Regions from separate parts of the Virgibacillus siamensis genome, predicted to be linked through region 1. Evidence: riboswitches for the same ligand, from Rfam matches in the RefSeq annotation. Region 1 holds a riboswitch; the other holds the start of a gene.
What was found. A riboswitch is a leader RNA that binds a small molecule or an ion and turns the genes downstream of it on or off. The one in region 1 is predicted to bind FMN.

Region 1 (5,026 bases):
GAATCACCCATTGTGACATTTCCGGATGTTCACTTAGTGTCATTGCAAGCGGTGTGGAACGTGATCCTGGTGAAATAACAACATCCGTCAGTCCGCTCTTGACAAGTTCATCTGTAAAATTGGCGATATATCGTGATAGTTTTTCGGTATGATTCATCGTTAGCCTCCTAAAACGGACAACATTGGTGTAAATTTGATTGCAGTTTCTTCATATTCAGCCATTGGATCCGAATCTTTTACGACACCACAGCCGGCAAACAGGGACACCTCATCACCCTGGATTAGCCCTGAACGAATAGCGACTGCAAATTCACCATTTCCATTGCTGTCAAGCCAACCGATTGGTGCTCCATACCAGCCTCTGTCCAGCTGTTCATGTTCCCGGATAAATTCAATTGACTCCTTGCGAGGCACCCCGCCTAATGCTGGTGTCGGATGCAGCTTTCCAATAATATCAAAAATACTGTATCCAGCACTTAATTTTGCTGTGACTGGAGTAAACAAGTGCTGTAAGTTTTTTAATGGATAAATAACCGGCGCATCCGGTATCTTAATGTCTGTGCAATAATGTTCCATTGCATGCTTAATCATACTGACAACAAACTCATGTTCGCTTCGGTTTTTCTCATCGTCAAGCAAATTTTTAGCAATCTGATTGTCTTCAGAAGAGGTTTCCCCGCGCGGAGCTGTTCCTGCCAGGCAAGTTGACAAAACGTGACTCCCCTCCACCTTGGCAAGTCTTTCGGGTGTAGCTCCAACAAAACAGTCCCCATCCTGTTCAAAAGCAAAAATATAACTGTTTGACTGTGTATAGATGAGGTTATCCAGCACAGCGGAAATGCCTGCCGAATGTTTCAATTTCACACGCAATTCTCTTGCAAGGACAATTTTATCCGCATCTCCCTGGTTAATCGTCTCAGTTGCCAGTTTGACGGTATCCATCCAATCCCGCGGCGCAATTTCCTCCTGCCATTCAATTACCGGTTCATCCGGGAATGAAGATTCACACGGATTTAGTAATAATGATTCATGTTGTTTAATTGAATCAGCCAATTTTCCGGGATTTGACCTTTCATCAGCCTGTACATTTACCGTTAAAAAATAACCCGATTCATTTACTGTTAACATATATTCGGGAACAGTAAACAAACTATGACCGAATTTTTCCCACAAACGTGATTTACGGATGTCGGGGTCAAACGACATACCGCCCAATGAAAGCAAACCAGTTCCAGGCACCTGGAAAGGATTATCAATAATTGCATCCTGCAACAAGCTTTCCCACAATTTTTCCGTCTGCTGGAATCGATTCGCTTCCGCGCTGATTGTATAGGACTTGCCAACGCCAACAATATAAAACTGGTCAGCAGTACTGGACCAAAATGTACGATCCTTTGTGAGCTGTTTGGCATTCTCAAAAAAGTGAAGCGGCTCAACAGCATTTATTTTTCGTGTAATGCTGATAAGTTTCGTACGGTTACTGTCTATTTTATGAATTGCCTCGGCAAGCTTGCTCTCAAGCAATTCCTCTTTTATTTCAATCATTTCATGAACCTCCGTAACATAACACTAAAAAAGTACCATATCTATTTTATTCTCTTTCGACTCGATTCTCAAGAAATCTCTTCTTTTATGTCGTCTTTGTGACATTTTAAATTGACACCCCATGCTAAATTGCCTAAAATTAATATGATATACAATGAAGGAGAGAACATCTGTGAGTACAGCAAATCATACATCAATAAAACAAGCATTAAATGAAAAAAGCGGATTTCAAATTTGGTGGCGCCTGCTCCGGCCGCATACATTAACGGCTTCATTTGTCCCGGTCTTCATCGGAACCATGTTCGCTACCCTGGAGCACACGCTTCATATCGGATTATTTATTGCCATGCTCGTTGCATCCATGCTCATTCAGGCTGCAACAAATATGTTCAATGAATATTACGATTTCAAACGCGGTCTCGATAATGACCAGTCAGTTGGCATTGGCGGGACAATTGTGCGGGATGGTGTCAAACCGAAAACGGTATTGAACCTGGCACTTATTTTCTTTGGTATTTCCATTCTGCTTGGTATTTATATTTGCATTTCATCGAGCTGGTGGATTGCCGTAATCGGCTCCGTATGCATGTTGTTTGGTTACTTGTATACCGGCGGGCCGCTTCCCATTGCCTACACGCCATTGGGAGAAATTTTTTCCGGCTTTTTAATGGGAACAGTCATCATCTGCATCAGCTATTACATTCAGGCAATGGAATTTTCTGCTTCGGTCATTTGGGTATCCTTGCCGATTGCCATCTTCATTGGCGGCATCATGATGTCCAATAACATCCGCGACCTTGACGGAGATAAAGAAAACGGCCGTAAGACACTAGCAATCCTGCTTGGCAGAAAAAAAGCAATCGTCTTTTTGGCAATAATGTTTACACTCTCATTTGTATTAACAGCTGTTTATATTTTTACGGGACTGCTTCCATTATGGTCCATTATTTCCTTTATAAGTGTTATTCTCGCAATTGACGTCATCAAGAAATTCCGCGGCAAAACGAAACCGCTGGAAATGCTTCCTGCCATGGTTGCAACCGGTAAAACCAATACAATTTACGGACTTCTTTTAGGAATATCATTATTGATCAGCAATTTCGGTTAAGGGGGACTAACGATTGAATGTATCCAATACGCTAATCGAAACACTTGGAATTGAAACAGTAAAAATGGAAAAAGATGAAGTCATTATGACCATGCCTGTCGATCACCGGACACATCAACCAGTCGGATACCTGCATGGAGGCGCAAGTGTAGCACTAGCCGAAACTGCTGCCAGCATGGGCTCCATGTTAAATGTGGATTTGGAAAAATATCTTGTATTCGGGATTGAAATTAACGCAAATCATATTAAAAGCAAACGTGATGGCGTCGTTACCGCAACAGCAACTCCAACACACATTGGTAAAACAACGATGGTATGGGAAATAAAAATCACGGACGAAGCGGACCGCCTTATTTGCATATCACGGTGCACTGTAGGAGTCGTCCCGAAAAAATAATCGCTTTTATTACGCCGCCTGGGTGATCAGGCGGTTTTATTTTGAGGTTGCCGACACTTGTTATTTTTCCCGTATTCCCCGCAGTTCTAACGATATTTCTTTTCTTATTACAATAAACTTCACTGAAAAAACATCTTTTTACATCCAAAAAAGCGCCTCCGAATATGGAGGCGCTCCTTTATATTTATGCTGCAAGATTCGATTGTTTTTGCTCAATCCATGTTCTCATCTTCAGAAATAGCGGTACAAACAGCATGCCTACAATGATGCCTTTAATCACGTTAAATGGCAGTACACCAAGCGAAACGGCAGCCCATTTAGCACCGCTGCTCATATCTTCCCACCCCATAAACCAGGCATATGCCGGAAGAATAATGAGATAGTTGAGAACGCTCATGCCAATCGCCATAATAATCGTTCCAGAGGCAAGCCCGGAAATGATGCTTTTAACACCTTTGTATTTATGATACAGTACAGCAACCGGTACAATAAACATTACTCCTGCCAAGAAGTTTGCTGTGACACCAATTGGATCGCCTGCACCTGATACAATCAGATAAAGAATATTTTTAATAGCTTCTACAAGCACTCCTGCCATTGGTGAAAAAATTAATGCAGCGATTAATGCCGGTACCTCACTAAAATCAATCTTCAAATACGGCGGCAGAAACGGTAACGGGAAATTCAGGAAAAATAATAGCAATGATATCGTTCCGAGTAACGCCAAAATAATAAGCCTTAACAATTTTGATGACTGCACACCTGCAGTTTTCATCATCAATCTCCTCCCTCATCTGCTATCGATTCACATCTGTCCGTTTTTGATGAAGGATAAGCTTTATTTCCCGTCCTACACAAAAATCCCTAAAGCCTAATCGGGGCCTTAGGGATTTATTCACAGGAAAACAGAGGCGCATAAGCACCAAGTTCAGCTCGCATCTTCTCCCATCCAGACTGTAACTGTCGGTCCCGGATTTTCACCAGGTCAGCCGCTTGTCAATACGCCTTAGCGGGTCACGGACTTAGAACACAAATGGCTCATTACCGTCGGTCGGGAATTGCACCCTGCCCCGAAGATGGAATCGATATGTTGTTTGAGATTATTATACTATCATTTTATGTATTTGCAAAGTATTGTGCTTAAAATAATAATAACCTGGATTTCGTTGAAAATCGAGGTATTATTCCATACAACTATTTGTTTATGAATCAACCTTCAACTGTTGCTATCAACCGTCGGAGGTGCGTAATCAACGTTCAACTGTCTTTATCAACCATCGGATGCGCGAAATCAACCCTCCCGCATGTTTTATCAACGTTCCTAAACAGAAAATCAACCCTGCGATCCAAATATCAACCTTCAATCATTGCTATCAACCTCCAAGGGGCGTAATCAACCTTCAACTGTTTTTATCAACCATCAGAAGCGCAAAATCAACCCTGCAATCCAAATATCAACCTTCCAACTCGAATTTCCACATGCACCACACCCCCGATTACCTCAAAAAAAGAGAGCGCTGTTTAGCGCCCTCCTTGTCAAGGTCAGCTGTTACTCGCCGTCTACGTTGATAAACAACTTGCCATCGGTCGTTTGACGTGTTTCATTACCGAAGTCATCGACGACTTTCACTTCGATAACAGCGCCCTCAGCAACGACATTGCTTGGAGCTGTCCAATACCCGACATAATGTCCGTCTTCCATTTCCATCATTGGAAGCTCTGTCGCATTGGATACGCGTGCACGAGCATTTGTCAATGGCATATGGATAAAGAATGTTGCTTCCTGTCCGGGCTCACTGTCAAATTCAATCCGTACACTTTCACCAGCATTGAGATGCTTATCCTCAGTTGGTGTCAGACTGTTGATTGTCGGTGCTACAAAATCAACATCTATCGTAACCGTTTTTGTAGTTGTGTTGCCGGCCAAATCTTTGGAGGCAACTTCAATTTCATTTTCTCCGTTGTCCAGCAAGATA
Region 2 (5,026 bases), on a different contig from region 1:
TTAACATAAAGTATTTAACCAGTTCTTCCGGAATTTCAATATCGTAATAAATAGCATTTTCATTTGCTTCTTTTCGTATAATTTTGCCTTTTCCATCAACATGTCCGGACACAAAGTGCCCACCAAACCGGCCATTCGCAGGCATCGACCTTTCCAAGTTCACGCTGGAACCCGCTGTTAAGGAGTCCAGTGAGGTGGCTTTAATTGTTTCCGGCATCACATCAACTTGAAAATCAGCTGCAGAAAATTTCGTGACGGTCAGGCAGATTCCGTTGACAGCGATACTGTCGCCGAGACGAACATCTTCCACAACTTTTTCCGAACCAATTGTCATTTCAACTGATTGTTCAGATACACGCTTCATTTTTTTTACAATACCTTTTTCTTCAATGATTCCTGTAAACATGTCAATCGTCCTTTCGTGGTTCCGCAACAATTCTAATATCATTGCCAATCATCTCAACATGCCGGATTACCATTTCAAGGGTATCTTTCATATACGAAAAACCATTTCCGGCAAACGATGTCGGGGCAGCTTGACCGCCGATTAGTTTCGGTGCCATGTAGGTAATCAGCTGATTAATGTATCCACTTTCCAAAAATGACCCGTTCACTGCAGCGCCGCCTTCGACAAAGAGAGACATGATACCGTGACGCCCCAAATATTGCAAAACACTTTCAACGTCCAGTTTCTCCAGCCGGACAATGGTAACACTCTCTTTTTCAGCGTACGATTTTTCTGCTACATCCGACACGACACTTTTTGTAAAAATCCATGTTTCCGCTTTACCGTCATTCAGAATTGTTGCATCCAACGGCGTTTTAAGTGATGTATCTAAAATAATTCGTATTGGGTTCTTTCTGCCATTTGGGAGCCTGGCAGTCAGACTTGGATTGTCGGTGATAACTGTGTTTACACCAACCAGAATTGCATCGTGCATATGACGATACTGGTGGACATCAAGCCTTGCTGCCTCTCCGGTTACCCATTTGCTGTCGCCAGTATGTGTTGCCGTTTTCCCATCCAAACTGACAGCAGACTTTACAGTTACGTATGGTTTTTTCGTTTGGATAAAGTGGAAAAATGCAGCGTTTACCGCATTCGCTTCTTTTTCCAGAACACCCTGTTTCACTTCAATGCCGGCCTTCCGCAGCTTCTCCAAACCCTGACCTGCAACTTTCTTATTCGGATCAGTCGCCGCAACAACCGTCCGGCTGATACCATTTTTCACAATCAAATCCGCGCAAGGCGGTGTTCTCCCATGATGACTGCACGGCTCCAGTGTGACGTAAATGGTTGCACCGCCGGATCTTTCCCCGGCCATTTGTAACGCATGTACTTCTGCATGCGCCTCACCGGCTTTCAGATGTGCACCGAAACCTAAAATCTCCCCATTCTTAACAACAACCGCACCAACAGGCGGATTGGGACTGGTCTGGCCGGAAACAGCTCGGGCAAGGTTCAAGGCTATTTGCATATAATATTCATCATCCAAATTAATTTCACTCCCTTTAACCAATTAAAAAAACCCCTGAATCAGCTTCAGAGGCCAAGGGCAGAATTTTATAAGGGTATACGCGTATGATTAAAAAGCTGGTTTGCATACAGTAAAAATACCTGCACAAACCATCCAGCAACATAAAAAATCCTTATAAATCCCTTCTCCCATCCAGACTTTAACTGTCGGTTCCGGAGTTGCACCGGATCCACCGCTTGGCATAATACCGCACGGGTCACGGACTAAAAAGCATACGCTTCATCACCGTCGATTGGGAATTTCACCCGACCCCGAAGGAACTTGCATTATAATATTGTATTTTTGTTATACCTTAATCACGATAGAATCGCAACCAATTCAGCTTATGTAGGATAAGCTGAACTAATTTTACTAGTTATGCCGAATTTTTTCAACAAATCGACAACCATTATCATATTGACAGATCTTTAATCGACTCGGCCAAGGCTAACATGAACATCGATTGGAAGATGCCTGGATTAATGGTAAATACACCTTTACAACCGCACCTTCCGAACTGCTTGCAACTTTCATTACACCTTTATGCTTTTCGATAATCTGATGACAAATCATTATTCCCAGACCTGTCCCATCATCCTTTGTTGTAAAAAACGGATTCCCTATTTTACTTAATAGATGATCCGGTATCCCATAACCCTGGTCTTCGATTCGAATTAAAAGTGTATCTGCATTATGTTTTTTTAATGAAATGAATATCGTTCCACCATTTGGCATTGCTTCGATTGCATTTTTTAGAAGATTGATAAACACCTGTTTAATTTGATTTCCATCACAATTTATGTCCGGTAAATCTGATTCAATATATTTCTCTATTTTAATGTCATTTTGTTTAGCTTGTGTCTCAATTAAAGAAATGACTTGGGCTAAAAGAACTTTCAAACCCCTTTTTACAGATTTAACCTTTTGTGGTCTTGCCAATACCAACAGTTCACTTAAGAGTTCTTCAATACGATTCAGCTCTGAGAAGATTACTTCCGAGTACTCTTTGTTGTCTGTCGGGTTACTTTGCATGAGTTGAAGAAATCCTTTAATGGCAGTTAAGGGGTTTCTAACCTCATGTGCAATCCCTGCGGCCAATTGTCCAGCAACCGTCAGTTTTTCAAATTTCAACATAAGTTCCGGTGTCTCCTCAACCAAACTGTTTAATCTTTTTTCACCCTCGCCGGACTTCTCTTCAGCAAATTTCCAATCTGTTATATCTTGAATGTGGCTAATAAAATACAGAGGTTGATCATGATCATCCCTCACTAAAGATACACTGAGCAGAGCCCAAACTTGATAGCCATCCTTATGTATAAAACGTTTTTCCATCTGGTAGGACTTTCTTATCCCTTTAAGTGCCTCGTACATGAGGGATAAATTACTTTCTATGTCATCCGGATGTGTTATGTCCTTAAATTTAATCGAAAGTAATTTTGATTCAGGATAACCCAGAATATCACATAATGACCGATTCACCTTTAACGGAGTCCCATCAGTTGCCACGATAGCCATGCCAATTGAAGCACGATCAAAAGCATGGATAAATAATGAGGGATTATCCAAATTAAAAGTTGTCTGCATATCTCACCTCTCCTTATTCGAAAGTAACCAAATGATACATATATCTTTATATGTGTCGTGTTGAGATTCCAATCATTATAAAAGATGCGAACTAGTACTTATTTCCTAATGATAGTATAAATACGCCTGTTTTTCAACTAATAGGACTGTTCGGAATATTTGATTACCTGCTCTGCCTCAGTATTTTGTGTAGTAATTCAATTAACCCCATTCTGACCCGGAAATTTGTTATTATATGTATTGCAAACTGGGCGCTTTCAAAAACAATGAGAAGATGCAAAAATCCGCTCCGGCGTGGAGCGGATTCGGAAGTGTAGGAATGTTTTTATGAAGGATTGTGCATTCAATCATGAACCTTGGTGTCCCGTCTTCCCTTCAGCAGGCTGTATCCGTAAAGCCCTAACCCGGCTAACAATACAGCAATTCCAAAGAAGATAAAAGCAAACATGTTTGTTGCAGTGTTTGGAAGTTGTTTCCCAGCAGGAAATGTGGGAACACCGGCCGCCGCATTGTCGGCCTGTAATTTAAATTGGAACTCGCTGCTCAGTCCTTGAAATTCATTGCCCAGCTCATATGGCACGTCAATTCGGACATTTAGTTTTTCAGATTCACCAACATCCAAATTCCTGGGATCAATTTTCTCAAAGTCTTTTAAATTCCCTATAAAAAGAACAGTGCCCCCTGCTTTGATCGCCACCTGCAGCTCATTATAAAGTTTCTGAGATCCATCAAGGTATTTATTTGTAAAATTATAGTTGAATGCCTGATCCCCTTTGTTCATTACTTCCAAATCTTTTATGACATAATCCCCCGGTTTGATATTGTCGATATGAAAGAACACCTTGCTGGGATGGGTTGATAGATGGATATCGGTATGATCAGCACCATCCCCACCGTCGGCCTGAACTGCTGCAGCAAAACCGATCACCAAAAATATACTTAATACCGCTAACACAACCTTTTTCATTTAACCTACCCCCCCAGCAAGATTGAACTAGTAAGGTAGAGAGGAGTGCTCTCTACCTTTGATTTTTCTTAAAAATTGCCATTGTCCGCTTGTTCGTTTGATTCAATATATCCTTCCTCATCCGAAACGTCCTGACCGTCCCACTGCCGGGCTTCAAACATAAATTCAATGCTTGCTGAATCTCCCTGGAATTTGTTTTGAACATAGGTTCCGTCATCATTTTTCGCTTGATCATCCGTAAATTCAATCGATATTTGCAAGATGTCCGGATCCCGAGGGTCCACCGGCAATCCAGTCCACTCATTCGGGTTAACCGTTGCCACATTCAAACGATTGGAGGCTGTATCTATATAATCCGGATCAACACTGCCCCATACTCTTTGACGGGCTGCATTAATTTCAGCTGCAGATGCCCCTGCGCGATTCCCTTCCATAGTGCCAGACGCCAAATAAAAGTCCCCTAAGCTGACATTTGTAACAATTTCTTTCGGAAACTCACCGTCACCGCTTCCTTCATTTCCAACCTTTGCAACTGTGACGGTAAACTCATTCAGATAATCAAGTACATCGTTGTCTCCCCAGTTGCCATCACCTTCCGTACCGGTATAATCCTGGAAGCTTACTGTTTCAATTGAAAGGAGAACATCTTTAATAGCTAAAGTTCCCTCGTTCGTCAGTTCAATATTCCGTGTCATGTGATCGCCGGGCTTCAATTTGGATATGTCAAAGTTCGTTGCTGTTCCACTTTCATTTAAAACCAGATCCAGTGTTCCTGCTGCCACACTGCCATTAACCTGTTCAACATCGTTAAAAGCTGCCCATGTCCCCACCCCTATAAGGGATATCCCAAGCGTTGCAGTAACTGCACCCGATGCCAATCGCTTTTTAATTTTCATTGTACTTTCCCCCATCCGATTTTTAAATAATTTCCTTAATCATTGCTCCGATCTTCACCAGG

Region 2: linked by a shared signal. The riboswitch ahead of ribD (bifunctional diaminohydroxyphosphoribosylaminopyrimidine deaminase/5-amino-6-(5-phosphoribosylamino)uracil reductase RibD) and the one ahead of B1K71_RS12960 (ECF transporter S component) in region 1 are both predicted to bind FMN.

Annotation. Positions count from the first base shown of each region.
Region 1 is NZ_FUIH01000007.1:1,814,249-1,819,274, forward strand. Features, by position in the region: gene menD (2-succinyl-5-enolpyruvyl-6-hydroxy-3-cyclohexene-1-carboxylic-acid synthase) at 1-157, opposite strand, end outside; gene B1K71_RS12945 (isochorismate synthase) at 160-1,545, opposite strand; gene B1K71_RS12950 (1,4-dihydroxy-2-naphthoate polyprenyltransferase) at 1,718-2,653, shown strand; gene B1K71_RS12955 (hotdog fold thioesterase) at 2,667-3,050, shown strand; gene B1K71_RS12960 (ECF transporter S component) at 3,235-3,825, opposite strand; FMN riboswitch at 3,984-4,132, opposite strand; gene B1K71_RS12965 (S8 family peptidase) at 4,600-5,026, opposite strand, start outside.
Region 2 is NZ_FUIH01000006.1:411,225-416,250, reverse strand. Features, by position in the region: gene ribE (riboflavin synthase) at 1-406, opposite strand, end outside; gene ribD (bifunctional diaminohydroxyphosphoribosylaminopyrimidine deaminase/5-amino-6-(5-phosphoribosylamino)uracil reductase RibD) at 408-1,496, opposite strand; FMN riboswitch at 1,655-1,801, opposite strand; gene B1K71_RS03020 (PAS domain S-box protein) at 1,965-3,101, opposite strand; gene B1K71_RS03015 (LPXTG cell wall anchor domain-containing protein) at 3,445-4,068, opposite strand; gene B1K71_RS03010 (TasA family protein) at 4,137-4,964, opposite strand; gene B1K71_RS03005 (TasA family protein) at 5,000-5,026, opposite strand, start outside.